3 regions of the Synechococcus sp. W70.1 genome follow, and region 3 is predicted to be linked to each of the others. Evidence: predicted binding sites of a transcription regulator. Region 3 holds the regulator's gene; each other region holds the start of a gene.

The links. Region 3 encodes NtcA, which controls nitrogen genes in cyanobacteria. Its sites were predicted from a motif close to GTANCNNNNGNTAC; they were not measured.
Region 1: the regulator NtcA is predicted to act here: its motif matches at 2,435-2,448, upstream of NW808_RS06255 (ferredoxin--nitrite reductase).
Region 2: the regulator NtcA is predicted to act here: its motif matches at 4,028-4,041, upstream of glnA (type I glutamate--ammonia ligase).

The regions. Positions count from the first base shown of each region.
Region 1 covers NZ_JANSHH010000025.1:142,047-147,410, reverse strand. The annotation lists gene NW808_RS06260 (CmpA/NrtA family ABC transporter substrate-binding protein) at 1-792, opposite strand, end outside; gene NW808_RS06255 (ferredoxin--nitrite reductase) at 825-2,378, opposite strand; gene NW808_RS06250 (ABC transporter substrate-binding protein) at 2,554-3,453, opposite strand; gene NW808_RS06245 (energy transducer TonB) at 3,486-4,808, opposite strand; gene NW808_RS06240 (TonB-dependent hemoglobin/transferrin/lactoferrin family receptor) at 4,855-5,364, opposite strand, start outside.
Region 2 covers NZ_JANSHH010000013.1:208,970-214,333, forward strand. The annotation lists gene recG (ATP-dependent DNA helicase RecG) at 1-115, shown strand, start outside; gene purL (phosphoribosylformylglycinamidine synthase subunit PurL) at 127-2,421, shown strand; gene trxB (thioredoxin-disulfide reductase) at 2,430-3,848, opposite strand; gene glnA (type I glutamate--ammonia ligase) at 4,132-5,364, shown strand, end outside.
Region 3 covers NZ_JANSHH010000030.1:30,457-35,820, forward strand. The annotation lists gene NW808_RS06915 (hypothetical protein) at 1-415, shown strand, start outside; gene NW808_RS06920 (hypothetical protein) at 412-1,050, opposite strand; gene NW808_RS06925 (hypothetical protein) at 1,125-1,715, opposite strand; gene NW808_RS06930 (M61 family metallopeptidase) at 1,787-3,613, opposite strand; gene ntcA (global nitrogen regulator NtcA) at 3,788-4,459, shown strand; gene leuB (3-isopropylmalate dehydrogenase) at 4,492-5,364, opposite strand, start outside.

The DNA.
Region 1 (5,364 bases), on a different contig from region 3:
CGGGTGGTTGTTCCATAGCTCGCCGGTGGTGAGGGCAGTATACCCCTCTTTTTGGTTCACCAGCTGGGCATTCCAAGGCTCGCCCACACAGAAGGCTTCCATGGTTCTGGATTTCATATTGGCCACCATCTGCGGCGGCGGCACCACAATGAGGGAGACATCGCGGGTGGGATCGATCCCGCCTGCCGCCAGCCAATAGCGCATCCACATGTCGTGGGTACCGCCGGGGAAGGTCATCGCGCATTTGGGCTCTTTGCCGGCTGCTCGCAACTCGGCAAACTTAGCTTTGAGGGGGGAACTATCCAAGCCAATTTTCAGATCCCGATATTGGTTGGAAATGCTGATGCATTGACCGTCGAGATTGAGACGGGCCAAAATGTACATAGGCACCGGCTTGCCATCGGTAACTTTGCCGGTGGTGATGAGGTAGGGCATGGGACTGAGAATGTGCGCCCCATCGATGCCGCCGGCGGCGGATCCCAGCACCAAGTTGTCGCGGGTGGTGCCCCAAGAGGCCTGCTTGACCACCTCCACGTCTTTCATGCCGTACTTGGCAAAAAACCCCTTCTCTTTGGCAATGATGAGGGGGGCAGCATCGGTGAGGGCGATAAATCCCAGCCTGGCTCGCGTGGTTTCTGGGGTATCAGCTTGAGCTACCCAGTAGCCCTGCCCCAAGGATTGGGATTGGGCGCGGGGGATCCCAGCCGTAGCTGCTCCAGCCGCAAGGGCAGCTGCCCCAGCCAAAAACCGGCGACGGGAGATGGGAGAGGAAGTGTTGAATAGCTTAGACATCACAACCTCCAAAATTTCGAACGACAAACTGCCTAGTAGGTCATCAAGGGGGAAGCAGAGGTCTGAGCAGCCGAGGGATCACGACGCGGCCTGGCCCCGAAGTGCTCAATCAGCAGCTCCACCAAGACGGGCTTGAGGTCTTCGCAAGGGATCCCTTGGCGCACGCATTCGCCCAGCTTGGCGTCTTTGCCCACTTCTCCTCCCATGTAGATGTCCACCGCCTCCACCGGCTTGCCGTTCTTGCGAACGGTGGTGCCCATGAGGCCAATATCGGCCACCTGGGGCTGGCCGCAGGAGTTGGGACAGCCTGTCCAGTGGATGCGCACCGTTTGAGGAATCTCCAGCTCGGCTTCCAGCTCTTCCATCAGGGCCACGGCGCGGTTTTTGGTCTCGATGAGGGCAAAGTTGCAAAACTGGTTGCCCGTACAGGACACCAACCCCCGCTGCAAGGGTCCCGGGTTGGGGGAGAACTTTTTCAAGAGCGGCTCTTGGAGAAGCGGCCCCACCCGCGAGTCGGGCACATTGGGGATGAGCACGTTCTGCTCCACCGTTAGCCGCAGCTCTCCGGAGCCGTACACCTCCGCCAAGCGAGCCAGCTCCCTCATCTCCGGGACGTTGAGCCGCCCGACGGGCACGTGCAGGCCTACAAAGTTAAGGCCCAGTTGCTTTTGGGCGTGTACTCCCAGCAGATCCCGCTTGTGCCAGACCACCTCGTCTTTTTCCGCCGCTCTGGGCAGAGGGTGGCCAATCTGCTGCTCCACCGCCACCCGAAACTTCTCCAGGCCCCACTCGTCAATGAGCCACCTCAGCCGCGCCTTTTGCCGGTTGGCCCGCAGGCCGTGATCCCGATAGACCAGCAGCACCGCCTCACATAGAGGAACCACATCGCGGGGATCTACCCAAACGTCCAGCCCGATGGCCTCGGCACAGCGGCGGGCCGAAAAAAAGCCTCCCACCAAGACGTTGAAGCCCAGCTTGCCCTCTTTGAAAGCAGGCACAAAAGCCAGGTCGTTGATCTCGGCATGCACCGAGTTGTCGCGACAACCGCAGATGGCGATGTTGAACTTGCGCGGCAGGTTGGTGAAGGAAGGGTTGCCCTCGCCGTTGTTGGTTACCATGTCCTGCACTTTGCGGGTGAGGCCACGCACGTCGATCAGCTCATCCGGGTCGATACCGGCCAGAGGGGATCCCGTGATGTTGCGCACGTTGTCCATGCCTGACTGGATGCTGGTCAGGCCCACCTCCTTGAGTTGCCGCAGAACCTGAGGCATGTCCTCAATGGGAATGCCCCGCAGTTGCAGGTTTTGCCGAGTGGTGATGTCGGCTACGCCATCTTGGCCGTAGGGGCGGAGGATCTCGGCCAACTTGCGCATTTGGCCGCTGGTCAGGATCCCATTGGGCAGGCGCAGCCGCAGCATGAACTGGCCAGGGGTGCGCTTGCGAAAGAAGATCCCCAGCCACTTGAGGCGGTGATCTCGGTCGTCTTCGGGGATGTTCTCCCAGCCCATTTGGGCAAAAGCTTCCAGCTCGTCCTTAACCGCCAGCCCATCCTTCTCGCTTTTAAGGCGTTCAAACTGGTTCGCCATGATCGCTGCCGTGGGATAACACCGCCTACCCTAGCGATGACGAACCATTGACTTTGGTATTTAGCGTTACATTTCTTAATGGGCTATGCGATTTCGGCATAGCTAAGTTGTGGTTTATGCATAGGAGAGGGGGATCCCCTTTCCCCTGCTAGGAAAAACAGCGTTTACTGCCCCTCTATCCCACCTTCAAAAGAACCCTAGCCAACTGCTCGCAGGCTGCCCTGATCTTCTCCAGGGTGCCGGGATTGACCAAGCCGTAGTAGTCAAATCCATAAACTTTCCCAGTTTGGACGGCTTGCAACCGATTCCAAAAGGGGCGGGAACGGAAAAACGCCAAGGGATCCGCCGCCTCCGGGTTGACCACCAGCAGAACTTCTGGGTTGGCTTCCAGGATGCGCTCTGCCGAAAGGGTGACGTAGCCCCGAAAAGGCCCTTGGCTTTGCAAAGTAGCGGTGAGATTGTCCGCGCCAAAGCGTTCCAGCAGATCCCCGGCCCAGCTTTGCCGGTTGGGAGAAAGAATCGGCTGGGTGCCCACCAAGAGCAAGGTTTTGGGTCGAACGCGGGGCAGTTCCTGGGGCAAAAGGGATCCATACTGCCGCAGCAAGGGATCGGGATCCGCCCCCAAAGCAGCAGCCAGGGTGGCAATCGTCTCTTCCAAAGCAGCCCAACTGTCCACGCGGGTGAGGTAGGTGGGGATCCCCAGCTCCTGCAGCCGTTCTGCCAGAGCCTCGTGAAAGCCACTGGCCCCCACCACCCAGTCCGGTTGTAGGGCCACAAGCTGCTCCAGGTTGGGTTGGTTGCCCAGCCCCAGGCGGGTCAAGCCTTGGAAGCGGGGATCCTCCTCCAACAAACGACTGGCAGGGATCCCCACCAACCTATCGGGGGCCAAGCGATAGAGGATATCGGCAGTCAAGGTGGTGAGGCTGACTACCCGACGAAAAGGACTCTGTCTTGCTGACAGGAGTGGCTCCTGAGGGATCCGACCTTGGGCTTGGGCCAAACGCCCCATTCCCCAGGCCCCCACGCTGGCCAGACCAAAGGCGAACAGTTGACGGCGAGAAAGACGAGACAGCATAGACAATCTCCAAAACAATTCCCAAACAGCAATCAATTGAGGGTGAACTGGATGGGCACCACCACCCAAGACTCGATGGGGACGTTGTTTCTCAAGGCCGGGCTGAATTCCCACCGCTGCACCGCCTCCTGCGCTGCCCTATCCAGGGCGGGAAACCCACTGGAAGAGGCGATCTCCACCTGCTGCACCTGCCCCTGGGCATTGACCTTGGCCCGCAGCAGCACCTGCCCCTGTTGGCCGAGACGGCGAGCTTGAGGAGGGTAGGGGGGCGGAGGATTGCGACCGGGGATCGGGCGGGCCAGGACGTCCGGCTGGGGGTTGGCAGCCACTGTCGATGGGGAGGAACTGGGGGGGGTGGCAGGTGTTGGGGCAGAGGAATGGGGTTGGGCCGCACCTATACCGCCAGGTGTCCCAGTTTCAGGATCCCTTGGCCCCAATCTGCTCTCGCTGCCGGGGGAAGGCGGAGCGGCGGCAGTCTTTACGCTGGAACGAATCCCTTGGATCAAGGGGGTAAAGCGGGGCAGAGGGGTGCTTGAGGTAACCGGGGCGGAGGTGAGTGGAGTCGCTGTAGAGGTGGGGGTAGCCGCCGGAGTTGGGGTGGGCTGTTGTGGCGGAGGAGTGGGTTGCGGGGTGGCTGTCGGTAATGGGGTCAGCGGAGGAGTAGGGGTGGGTTCTGGCTTTGCCGTGGGAATGGGTGTAGGGGTCGGTGGAGGCGTAGGGGTCGGAGTTTGCAGGGCCAGCAAAGATTCAGCCTCCGGGATGGCTGGCATCTCGATCTCTTGGGGCACAGGCTCCGGTGGGGATAGATCGTCTGCAGGGGGCGATTCCGGGGCCGGGCCGGGCGGCTCTGCTGTTGGCTCTGGTGGGAGAGATTCTATGGATTCTGAATCCGGTTCGAGCAACTGTGGCTCGGGATCCTCCAGCAAAAGCGTGACTGGGATCCGGAGTTCTGCGTCTGATAAAGGCCGGGATCCCCACCAAGCCAGCCCCAGCAGCGCCATCAGGTGCAAGAGGAGGGAAATCAACCCCTCCCAGCGCAGCGGTCGGAGATCCCTGGCTCGCAGGTGGAGGACGGTCCCCGGCGGATCTTCCCCCTCCTGGCAAGCTGTCCAGAGGGCAGCCCAGCTATAGCTGGCCACCCAAGCCTCTTGCAGCAGCTCCTCGGCACACTCCAGCCAGCCGCTCTCTCTTGCGCCAGCCCAAAGCCACAACGCCAACCAAGCCAGCCCCGCCTCCCAGGCCATGCCCGCCTGCTGCCAATACCACCCCTGCAGTCGCCACAAAAGCTGGGGACAGGACTTCCGAAGAAGAGAGAGGGATCCCTTGGGGGTGCGGGCAGGTGGCTCGGCAAGCATCGGTTAGAGCAGGATCCAGAGTAAACACGGCCTCGGGTCTTGGCCCCTAAAACCGGGTGGAAAAACTGAGCGCAGCATGCCGTCCCGGCTGGGCCAGCCGTTCCACTTCAGGGCCGACAAAGAGAGAGCGGGTTTCGGAGTAGAGAAAATACCTTTCATCAAAGAGATTGAACACCCCGAAATTCAATTGCCAGTTGTCGTCCAGGTTGTAGTAGCCCAGCAGATCCACCACGGTGTAGCCCTTGGGCACAAACGGAATTTGAGGTGGAGCGTTGGGGTTCCGTTGCACTACCTCCCGTTGCGGGTCGCGGGGATCCGCCACCAGCGTGGCCACCAACCTGGCTCCCCAGATCTGGCTGGGATCGTCGTAGTGCAGTCCCAGTACTGCCGTCAGTGGCTCAATGGAAAGGAGGGGTTTGTTTTCGGTGAGGTTATCCCCCACCGCCCAGGCAAAGCTGCCATTGAGGCTCCAGCCGGTCAAATCGGGGCTGAAGAAGTACTGCCCGGTGGCTTCTACACCATAGATGCGGGCCCGACTGACGTTCTGGCTCTGAAA
Region 2 (5,364 bases), on a different contig from region 3:
CCAGGCGGCAGAGCAGCTGATTGCCCAAGACCCTGAGCTGCAGCAGTGGCCCCGCCTGCGCCGCATACTGGAAGAGCGCCAGGCCCGCCTTCTAGGGCCAGCTTTGTTGACTTAGCCTTGGTGCCTATGCCCCCTACCCCTGAAGAGCTGAAGCTCCACGGCCTCTCTTCCCAGGAGTATCAACAGATCCAACAGCAACTGGGCCGGGATCCCAACCCCACCGAGCTGGCCATGTTTGGGGTGATGTGGTCGGAGCACTGCTGCTATAAGAACTCTCGCCCTCTGCTGAAAAACTTTCCCACTGCGGGCGAGCGGGTGGTGGTGGGGCCGGGGGAAAATGCCGGCGTGGTGGATTTGGGGGATGGGGACTGGCTGGCCTTTAAAATCGAGTCCCACAACCACCCTTCAGCCGTGGAGCCCTTCCAGGGGGCGGCCACCGGCGTGGGGGGCATCCTACGCGATATCTTTACCCTGGGCGCCCGCCCCATTGCCCTGCTCAACTCCCTGCGCTTTGGGCCGCTGACGGATCCCCGCAACCGCCGCTTGATGGCCAGAGTGGTGGAGGGGATCGCCCACTACGGCAACTGCGTGGGGGTGCCCACGGTGGGGGGCGAAGTGGCCGTGGATCCCTGCTACAGCGGCAACCCTCTGGTCAACGTCATGGCTTTGGGGCTTTTGGAGGCACCAGCAGTGGTGAAGTCGGCAGCGCGGGGGGTGGGCAACCCTGTCTTGTATGTCGGCGCCACCACCGGGCGGGATGGGATCCGCGGGGCCAGCTTTGCCAGCGCCGAGCTGAAAGAAGATGCGCACCAAGACCGGCCAGCCGTGCAGGTGGGGGATCCCTTCCTCGGCAAATGTCTCATCGAGGCCTGCCTAGAGGCCTTTGCCACAGGAGCAGTGGTGGCTGCGCAGGACATGGGCGCTGCCGGGATCACCTGCTCCACCGCGGAGATGGCGGCCAAGGGAGGGGTGGGGATCCGCTTTGACCTCGACCGGGTGCCGGCCCGGGAAAGCGGCATGGAAGCTTGGGAATACCTCCTTTCGGAGTCCCAAGAGCGGATGCTGCTGGTGGTGCAGAAAGGCCGGGAAGCAGAGGTCATGGAGATCTTCCACCGCTGGGGCCTGCAGGCCAGCGTGGTTGGGGAAGTCATTGCCGAGCCGCTGGTGGAGATCTGGCACCAGGGATCCTGCGTGGTGCGAGTGCCGGCGCGGGCCTTGGCGGAGGATACCCCTGTTTACGTCCGTCCCGTGTTGCCAGAGCCGCCAGAGTATGTGCAGGCAGCCTGGCAATGGGATCCCAGTACCCTTCCCCTCTGCGACCGGCAAGGGATCCACCTACCCCAGAAAACGCTGGCGTGGGAGCAGGTGCTGCTACAGCTTTTGGCAAGCCCCACCCTGGCCAGCAAAGCCTGGATCTATCGCCAGTACGACCACCAGGTGCAAAACAACACCGTCCTTTGGCCGGGACAGGGAGATGCGGCAGTCATCCGCATCCGCCCCCAGAAATTTGGCGTAGGCGAGGTGCCACCCCTGCAGGCTTCCCGCAAGGCGATTGCCGCCACCGTAGACGGCAATGGTCGCTGGGTGTACCTGGATCCCTATGAGGGGGCCAAAGCTGCGGTGGCCGAAGCCGCCCGCAACCTTTCCTGCGTGGGGGCAGATCCCTTGGCGGTAACCGACAACCTTAACTTCGGCAACCCGGAAAATCCGGTGGTGTACTGGCAGTTGACCCTGGCCTGTCGGGGGATTGGGGATGCCTGCCGCGCCCTGGGCACGCCGGTAACCGGGGGGAACGTCTCCCTCTACAACGAGAAGGGATCCCAGGCCATCTACCCCACTCCTGTCATCGGCATGGTGGGTCTCATTCCGGACTTGAAATTCATCTGTGGCCAGGGGTGGCAGCAAGAAGGGGATCTCATCTACCTCTTGGGATCCCAGGCCGTTACCAGCCTGGGGGGAAGTGAGTACTTGGCGGTCATTTACCAGAAAGTTACAGGCCGGCCCGCGCCCGTGGATCTGGAACTGGAAAGGCAGGTGCAAGCGGCCTGCCGCCACGGCATTCGGCAGGGGTGGGTGCGCTCTGCCCACGACTGCAGTGAGGGGGGACTAGCCGTGGCGCTGGCGGAAGCCTGCCTCAGCGGCGGACGAGGGGCCAAGATCTGGATCCCCTCTCCGTCTACCCGTTGGGATCTAGCTCTCTTTGGCGAGGGATCCAGCCGCATCCTCGTTTCCGTCGATCCAGCCCAGCGCTCCCCTTGGGAAGCCTACCTAGAGTCGCAGCTTCCCCGCCAGTGGCAGCTTCTAGGAGAGGTGGGCGGGCCCGCGGATCCCTTGGTGGTGACTACTGCAGAAGGGGATCCCGTGTTGTCGGTCTCTTTGGCAGCTCTACAGGCCGCCTACTCCAGTGCCTTTGCCGACTAGCTGGTAGACTAGGCTGATTCGGACAAGTTGGCCTGGATCACCTCGCGGTAGTGGGACTTGGGCTTGACGCCCACCACCTGGGCCACCAGCTCCTTGTTTTTGAAAAACTGCACCGTTGGCGTACAGGTTACCCCGCCGGCCTCGGCAATCTCCGGCTCCTTCTCGATATCGATCTCCACCACGTGCAGCTTGTCGGCAAACTCTTCAATGACCTTGTTCAGGATTGGCTTGAGGGCATGGCAAGGGGTACAGGTGGGAGCCGTGTACTTGACCATCAGCAGGCGATTGCTCTCATGGTAAAGCCGCCGCAGGGCATAGCCCCCTTCATGGCAAGTTTGGTTGAAGTCGAGGTCCTCTTGCACCTCCTGCTCAAAACCGGCCTCCTCGACAGCGGAGCCTCCCGTAGGCTCTACCTCGATAGCAGAAGCAAGTTCCGGCTGGCTCGGCGGGACAACGGGATATTCCTGAGCTAGACCTCGCTCCGAGAGCCAGCGCTCCGCCAGCATGGCTGCCATACAGCCGGTGCCGGCAGCGGTGATGGCCTGACGAAACTCGTGATCCTGCACGTCCCCAGCGGCAAATACCCCCTCCACACTGGTGGCTACAGAACCAGGGCGGGTGACAATGTAGCCAGCTTCATCCAGCTCCAGCTGCCCCTTGAACAAGTCCGTGTTGGGTTTGTGGCCAATGGCGTAGAATACCCCCCCTACCGCCATCTCCTGCAGCTCGCCGGTCTGGTTGTTGCGCACCCTCACGCCCGTCAGGCGCTGGCCGTCGCCCAGAACCTCTACCGCCTCCGTGTGCCAGTGCACCGTAATCTTGGGGTGGTTGAGCACCCGGTCTTGCATGGCCTTGCTGGCCCGCATCTTGCCACTGCGCACCAGCATATGGACATGGGATCCAAACTTAGTTAGGTAGGTGGCCTCCTCACAGGCGGTATCGCCACCGCCAATCACCACCAGTTCCGCTCCCCTAAACATGGGCATGGCCCCATCGCAGACAGCACAGGCCGACATGCCCCGGTTCCAGTAGATCTCCTCTCCAGGCAGGTGCAGGCGCTTGGCCGTAGCCCCGGTGGCAATAATGAGGCTGTGGGTGCGCACTTCCCGTTCGTCAGAGCGGACTACAAAAGGCCGCTGGCTGAGATCCACAAAGGTGACATCCTCGGCGTACAGCTCCGCCCCCCACCGCTGGGCCTGAGCCCGCATGTTCTTCATCAGTTGGGGACCGCTGATGCCCTCGGGAAAGCCCGGAAAGTTCTCCACCTCGGTGGTGGTCATCAGTTGCCCACCCGGGATCCCGCCCACTTGAAACCCCTCGAACACCACCGGCTTCAGGTTGGCGCGCCCAGCGTAAATGGCTGCAGTCAACCCAGCAGGGCCCGAGCCAATAATGACCACATTCTCAACCCGACCTTGGTTTGTCATTGCTCTATCTCTCCTTCTGCAACGGAACTGCTAAGTCAAACTCGTAATGACTACGCTTTAGCCTAACACGATTCCGCAGCCTCAAGGAGGCCAGGGCTTGTCAGTTTCATTTTCGTTCTCCCGCGGATTGCCGGTGAGCTGCTCTTTGACGAAGGGAAGGCTGGAACCAGGTCATCTTTGTATCAGAAGATACAAAAAGCTGGTGTCGGCCTTTCTAGGATGGGTGAGCGCTTTCGGCCTGTCTTAGTTTCAACCGCAACCCAAGTCAAGTTAGGAGAAAGGCATGGCATCCACCCCACAAGAAGTGCTCCAAATGATCCACGACAACAATATCCAGATGGTGGATCTCAAGTTTGTGGATCTCTTTGGCACCTGGCAGCATGTCTCCTTCCACTCTTCAATGTTGACGGAGCAAGTTTTTAGCGAAGGGCTGCCCTTTGATGGCTCCAGCATCCGGGGCTGGAAATCCATCAACGAGTCGGACATGTACATGGTGCCAGACCCCAAAACGGCCTGGATCGACCCCTTTTTCCAAGTGCCTACCCTCAGCCTCATCTGCAACATCATTGAACCCCGCACCGGCCAGCCCTACAGCCGTTGTCCTCGGAGCCTAGCCATGCGGGCTGTGGCTTACCTGCAATCGACAGGCATTGCCGATACGGCTTACTTTGGGCCCGAGGCGGAGTTTTTCATCTTTGAAGATGTACGGTTTGACCAAACTCAGAACGCCGGCTACTACTTCGTCGATTCCATTGAGGGCCGCTGGAACTCAGGCCGGGAGGAAAAAGGGGGCAACCTGGGCTACAAGCCGCGCTACAAAGAAGGCTATTTCCCTGTGCCGCCCACCGATGCCCACCAAGACCTCCGCACCGAGATGCTGCTAACCATGGCCAAGTTGGGGGTGCCCATCGAAAAGCACCACCACGAGGTGGCCACTGGCGGGCAAGGAGAGCTAGGCTACCGCTTTGCCGACCTGCTCACCTCTGCCGACTACATGATGATTTACAAGTACGTGATCCGGAACGTGGCCCGCAAGCACGGCAAGACGGTGACGTTCATGCCCAAGCCCCTCTTCAACGACAACGGCAGCGGCATGCACACGCACCAGTCTCTCTGGAAAGACGGCCAGCCCCTCTTCTACCAAGAAGGCAACTACGCGGATCTCAGCGAGATAGCTCTCTACTACATCGGCGGCCTCCTCAAGCATGCACCAGCCCTTCTGGCTTTCACCAACCCCACCACCAACTCCTACAAGCGCCTGGTGCCTGGGTTTGAGGCGCCGGTAAACTTGGCCTACTCGCAGGGCAACCGCTCCGCAGCCATTCGGATTCCGGTAACGGGCAAAAACCCCAAGGCCAAGCGGCTGGAGTTTCGCTGCCCAGATGCCACCTGCAACCCTTACCTTGCCTTCTCGGCTATGCTGATGGCTGGCTTGGACGGGATCAAGAACAAGATCCACCCTGGCGAGCCTCTCGACAAAGACATCTACGATCTGGAGCCGGAGGAGCTAGCCAAG
Region 3 (5,364 bases):
GGCCCCCACCCCAGTGCATGTCTATGTAACAGTCTTTGACGAACGGCAGTGCAGCGTCGGCTTGGTCTATCCCTACCAGCCGGACTTTCCTACTCGCCTGCGCCCCAGCGAAAGCGTGTTGGTCGGCTCTGGCCCTCGCTATCTGCTGCAGATGCAACTGCCCGAAGAGGCAGAGACAGCGGTGGATCGCTTCAAAATCTGGGTCAGCACTACTGGCATGCAGCCGGGCATCATGGCAATGCCCCCTCTGGGGCAAAGACTGGAGCCCCCTTCTGAGGATCCTTATGGATCGGGATCCCGGCTGGATCGGGAAGTTCGGCTGGCCATCTTGGGCAAGGCGGGCAGCACGCCCATGCCAGCTTTTGCGGAGGATCCCTGGTGGTGTATGGAACAAGCTGTCAAAATTGTGGCTTAAGCTAATGCTCTTGGGTGCCTTTCAGACTTCTCGAAGGTGACTTTTTTTAAGATCCTCTCAAATGTAGCCTCAACCTCATCAACACTGATGACTGACAGATGATAGAGAGAGGATAGACTGGTTTTTGCATCTTGACTAACGTCGGTCAAAACTATGATGGCTTGGTTTCTCTGAAGACCAAGGTCAGAAGCAATCTTGGAGTACTTTTGTACTTTATCTTGGTACCCACCTGTCTTCGACTCTACCCAGTAAAATTGATCATTAACGTGGAAGAGAAGATCCATCTCAAAATCATCTCCGTTTGCCAAAGTAACTTTGGCATTTGCTATGTAAGAAAAATCAATCTTCTCAGTTTGCCTTTTAGCAAGGCAAATCAACCTATTCCTAACGTATCTCTGGAAATTCAGTGCTTGTGGAGATCTGCTGGCTCTTGCTACTAGCAGACACCTGGGCGCTCTGAAGTATCTATACTCTTCTAAAAATGCAATCTTGTATAGCCCTGTGGCAACCTGGCAAGTTGTGCCAATTACTGGTTGAGGTTTGTCTCTAAGGTTTATTGAGAAAGAGTTTCCGCTGTTCATACTTGACTTAATCATTCCATAGAATCTTTTGATCAAAGAGTACTGACTACCCATAAGATCAGCTATTTGACTAGCTTCTACTCTTCTTCCTCCATATCTATGCTTCTGAATCTTTATGTTTTTCGAGTTTAAGAAAGTTCTATCTTCGATATGTCAACTTCTAGCATGTTAGAAGCAGCTACTTTTTCCTTATCTCTCGGTACATCGTCTGGTAGACTATTCTCTATTGTTTTATGGATAGCATCCTGATCTTTTTGAGAGTTTTGATCTGTAGCTTGGGATATCTCTAATCTGAGAGATTTTTTAAGAGCAACCTGTAGTTGCTGATAGATAACTCTAGCTTCTTTCACTAAGTTTTCTAGGATAGCTTGCTGACTGTTGAGCTGCTCACTATGTTCAGCTAGCTTTACAGATATAGCCTGCGTAAGATCCTTACCCCAAACCTGCAGAAAACTTTGATAACTTTCTAGAAGACGCAGCCTGAACTCTTCAAGATCAGCTTGGATAGACTGTAACCTCTGAGAAGTCTCGTCTGCCAATCCTTCTCCTAACTTGATTAAGGTTTTGTCGAGTTCTTGGCCTAGCCATGAAGATATCTCTCTAATGACCTCTCGCTGCCAGGCCTCTGGTCTAGGATTGGCCTTGTAACGGCGGGCAACGTAAACACCCAATGAGAAACCAACAGCCACCCCAATCAACAAAGCCAAAACGAGGTCCATCAGATTGGCTCCTTGCCCCTATTGTTACTTTTTGCCTAGGTTAACTAGGTTACCCGCCTGTTTCAAGATGCTCAGGCAAGAAGAGGCGTATCCTGTCCCGAAGAGCCGAGCAAGGATCCCAACCAGCTTTGTTGGAGCGCTTTCTGGGCGGGAGTGAGCTCAGGCAAGGCCTCGAGGGCGTACACATCCGGGCGGGGTGGATCCAAGGGGATCCAAAAGTGCTTTAACTGATTGCCTTGGAAGACGCTAAGACAGATGGTTTGGTGGGGCTGATAGGCTGCCAGGCGCTCCGGCAAGGTGGCGGCGCTTACCCGAAAGCCATCCAAAGCCACCAGCTCGTCGCCAGCCCAGATGCCTGCTTTTTGAGCCGGGGAGCCCATCTCGACGGCGCTGATGCGGTTGCCCTCGCCGTTGAAGTTCAAGCCCAGGTAGGGAGGAGGGTTGGGGCGGCTAAAGTGGGCCTTGAGGGTGAGGCCAAACGGATGGAGGTAGGTGTCGTAGTCCAGTTCTTCCGTGCCTTCCACGTAGGCGGCAAAAAAGCGCCCAAGGTCGACACCGGCTGCTCGCTCAAAGGCCTCCCGCAAGTCCTGGTAAGTATAGCCTTTCTCAAACCGGCCAAAGCGCTGCCACAAATCCCGCATGGCCGTGTCCAGGGATCCCCGCCCCCTTGAAAGGTGGCGAATGTGCAGATCTAGCAGCCAGCAGACCAAAGCGCCCTTTAGGTAATAGGAAACCTGGCTGTTGAGGCTATTTTCGTGGGGGCGGTAGAGCTTGATCCAAGCATCGAAACTGGCCTCCTGCAGCGATTGTACGACTCGACCTGGCGTGCGCTGTAGCCGGCTAATTTGCTCAGATAGGATCTGCAAAAACTCTTTGGCACTGAGGATCCCTGATCGTAGCAAGATAACATTTTCGTAGTAGCTGGTCGCCCCCTCGCAAAACCAGAGGCAGTCCACATAGTTTTCTTGGTTGTAGTCAATTTTCTCCAAAGCTAGAGGGCGCAGCCGCTTGACGTTCCAAGCATGGAAAAGCTCATGGGCCAGCAGCGCCAAAAAGCGGCGGTAGGACTGAGGCTGATGCAGCTCTAGTCCAGAATAGTTGAGGGTGGCACTGTACTTGTGTTCTAGGCCACCAAATCCCCCGGCCGACAAATGCACAATAAACCAGTAGCGGTCGTAGGGCAGCCCGCCAAAAAACGCTGCCGTGGTTCGGACAATTTTCTCGGCATCGGCCACTGCTTGATCCAAATTCAGGGTGCCCGCTCCCCAGACCACGAAGTAGTGCGGGATCCCTTCCACTGCAAACGAGCGCAACTGGTGCAAGCCCACTTCCACTGGGCTGTCTGCCAGCTCGTCGTAGTCTTCAGCAAAGAAAGACTGGCTAGCGCTAGGATCCCCTGGGGAAGGAGAGGCCAGGGGCCGCAGGCTGGTGGCAATGCGCCAGTCGGGGTGGGGAGGGATCACGGTCAGCGTATAGGGCTCCCGCTCGCGGCCAGGCACGTAGAGAAAGAGCGCCGCCCCATTGAAATAGGCGTGGGTGAGATCCAGATGGTTGGTGCGCACCGTCAGCTCATAGGCATAGACCCGATAGCGGACTGTAACCGCCGAACACCCAGGTGGGTCTACCTCCCAGGTGTTTTTATCAACCTTTCGCCAGTCCAAAGGGCTCCCTTGCTCGCTCAGGGCCTGAAACTCCTGTACATGGCGGGCATGCTCCCGCACTAGGTAGGATCCCGGCGTCCACACTGGCAGCCGCAGCCGCAGGGGCACCTCTGGTTCCACTTCGCGAATCTGCAGCTCCACCTCCAAGAGGTGACTGGCTGGCTCTGGCATCCGCACCGTAAAGTGCTGACGGCCAGGGCGAGAAGGGGTGGCAACTTCAGCCGGCGGGATCCCCATACAACCTTCCCTTGTCGCAACAAAGGAACGTAGCTCTTGCTACAAAGATATCCAGGCAGAGCCTCTTAAGTTTAGGGTAGTCTTCGAGTCGTGGGCAGCTCGATCCAGGTGCCCCAAGCTAACCTCTGGGGTTGATCCTAGAGATAAACTGACCTTGAAAGGTTGACGAATCTCGTGGTGGCCGTCGCAGAAAAATCTCTCATTGCAGCTTTTAAGCAGTTAGGAGGATCTCGCCATCCTCCGGTTATCGAGACTTATGAACGCGGCAAGACCATTTTTCTCCCCGGCGATCCAGCGGAGCGGGTTTACTTTTTGGTCAAAGGGGCGGTTAAGCTCTCGCGGGTGTACGAAAGGGGGGAAGAAATTACCGTTGCCCTCCTGCGGGAGAACAGTATTTTTGGTGTGCTCTCCTTCATTACCGGGCAGCGCTCCGACCGCTTCTATCACGCCGTAGCTTTTACTCGCGTCGAGCTGCTTTCTCTGCCCATCGAACAGGTGGAAAAGTCTGTACGGGAGAACGCTGAGCTGGCCATGTTGCTGCTTAAGAGCTTGGCTTCCCGTATCCTGCAGACAGAGATGATGATTGAAACCCTGGCCCACCGCGACATGGCCTCCCGCCTAGTTAGCTTTTTGTTGATCCTCTGCCGCGACTTCGGGGTGCCTGGCCCCAATGGCGTAACCATCGACCTCAAGCTGTCTCACCAGGCTATTGCCGAAGCCATCGGATCAACCCGCGTCACCATTACCCGTCTCTTGGGAGAGTTGCGCAAGAAAAACTACATTTCTATCCACAAGAAGAAGATCACTGTCCACGACCCCATCCAGCTTAGCCATCGCTTTACCTAGGGGGCCAGCTCTCAACGGCTGAGAGACACCTGCTAGGAGGCGGGCAGCTGAGCCAGGGCAGCCAGGATCTTTTCCCCCATTTCCCGGCAGCCGACCAGGGTCATCCCCTCCGAGTAGATGTCGGCGGTGCGGTAGCCCTGGGCCAAAACCGCCTCGACGGCCTGTTCGATGCGGTCAGCAGCTTGAGGCTGATCCAAGGAGTAGCGCAGTAGCATTGCCCCAGAAAGCACCTGGGCAATGGGGTTGGCCTTGTCTTGGCCGGCAATATCCGGAGCTGAGCCATGGACTGGCTCATAGAGGCCTGGGCCGGTAGCTCCCAGAGAGGCAGAAGGCAACATGCCAATGGAGCCAGTTAGCATGGCCGCCTCGTCGGAGAGGATATCCCCAAAGAGGTTTTCTGTCAGGATGACGTCAAACTGCTTTGGCCAGCGCACCAACTGCATGGCCGCGTTGTCGACATAGAGGTGGGAAAGCTCTACGTCAGGGTATTCGGCGGCAATGGCGGTAACCCGCTCCCGCCACAGTTGCGACACCTCCAGCACATTGGCCTTATCCACCGAGCAAAGCTTGCGCCGTCGCTTGCGGGCCAGTTCAAAAGCTACGCGGGCAATACGATCCACCTCGGCCTCGCTGTAGGCCATGGTGTTGACGCCGCGGCGGGACCCCTGGGCATCGACGAAGATCCCGCGGGGCTGACCAAAGTAGATGCCGCCGGTGAGCTCGCGTACCACCACCAGGTCGATCCCAGCAACTACCTCCGGCTTTAGGGAAGAGGCCTGCACCAGTTGGGGGAAGATCTTCACGGGGCGCAAGTTGGCAAATAGCCCCAAGCCGGCCCGCAAGCCCAGCAAAGCCTGCTCCGGTCGCTTCTGGCGCGGCAGGGTGTCGTACTTAAAGTCGCCAAC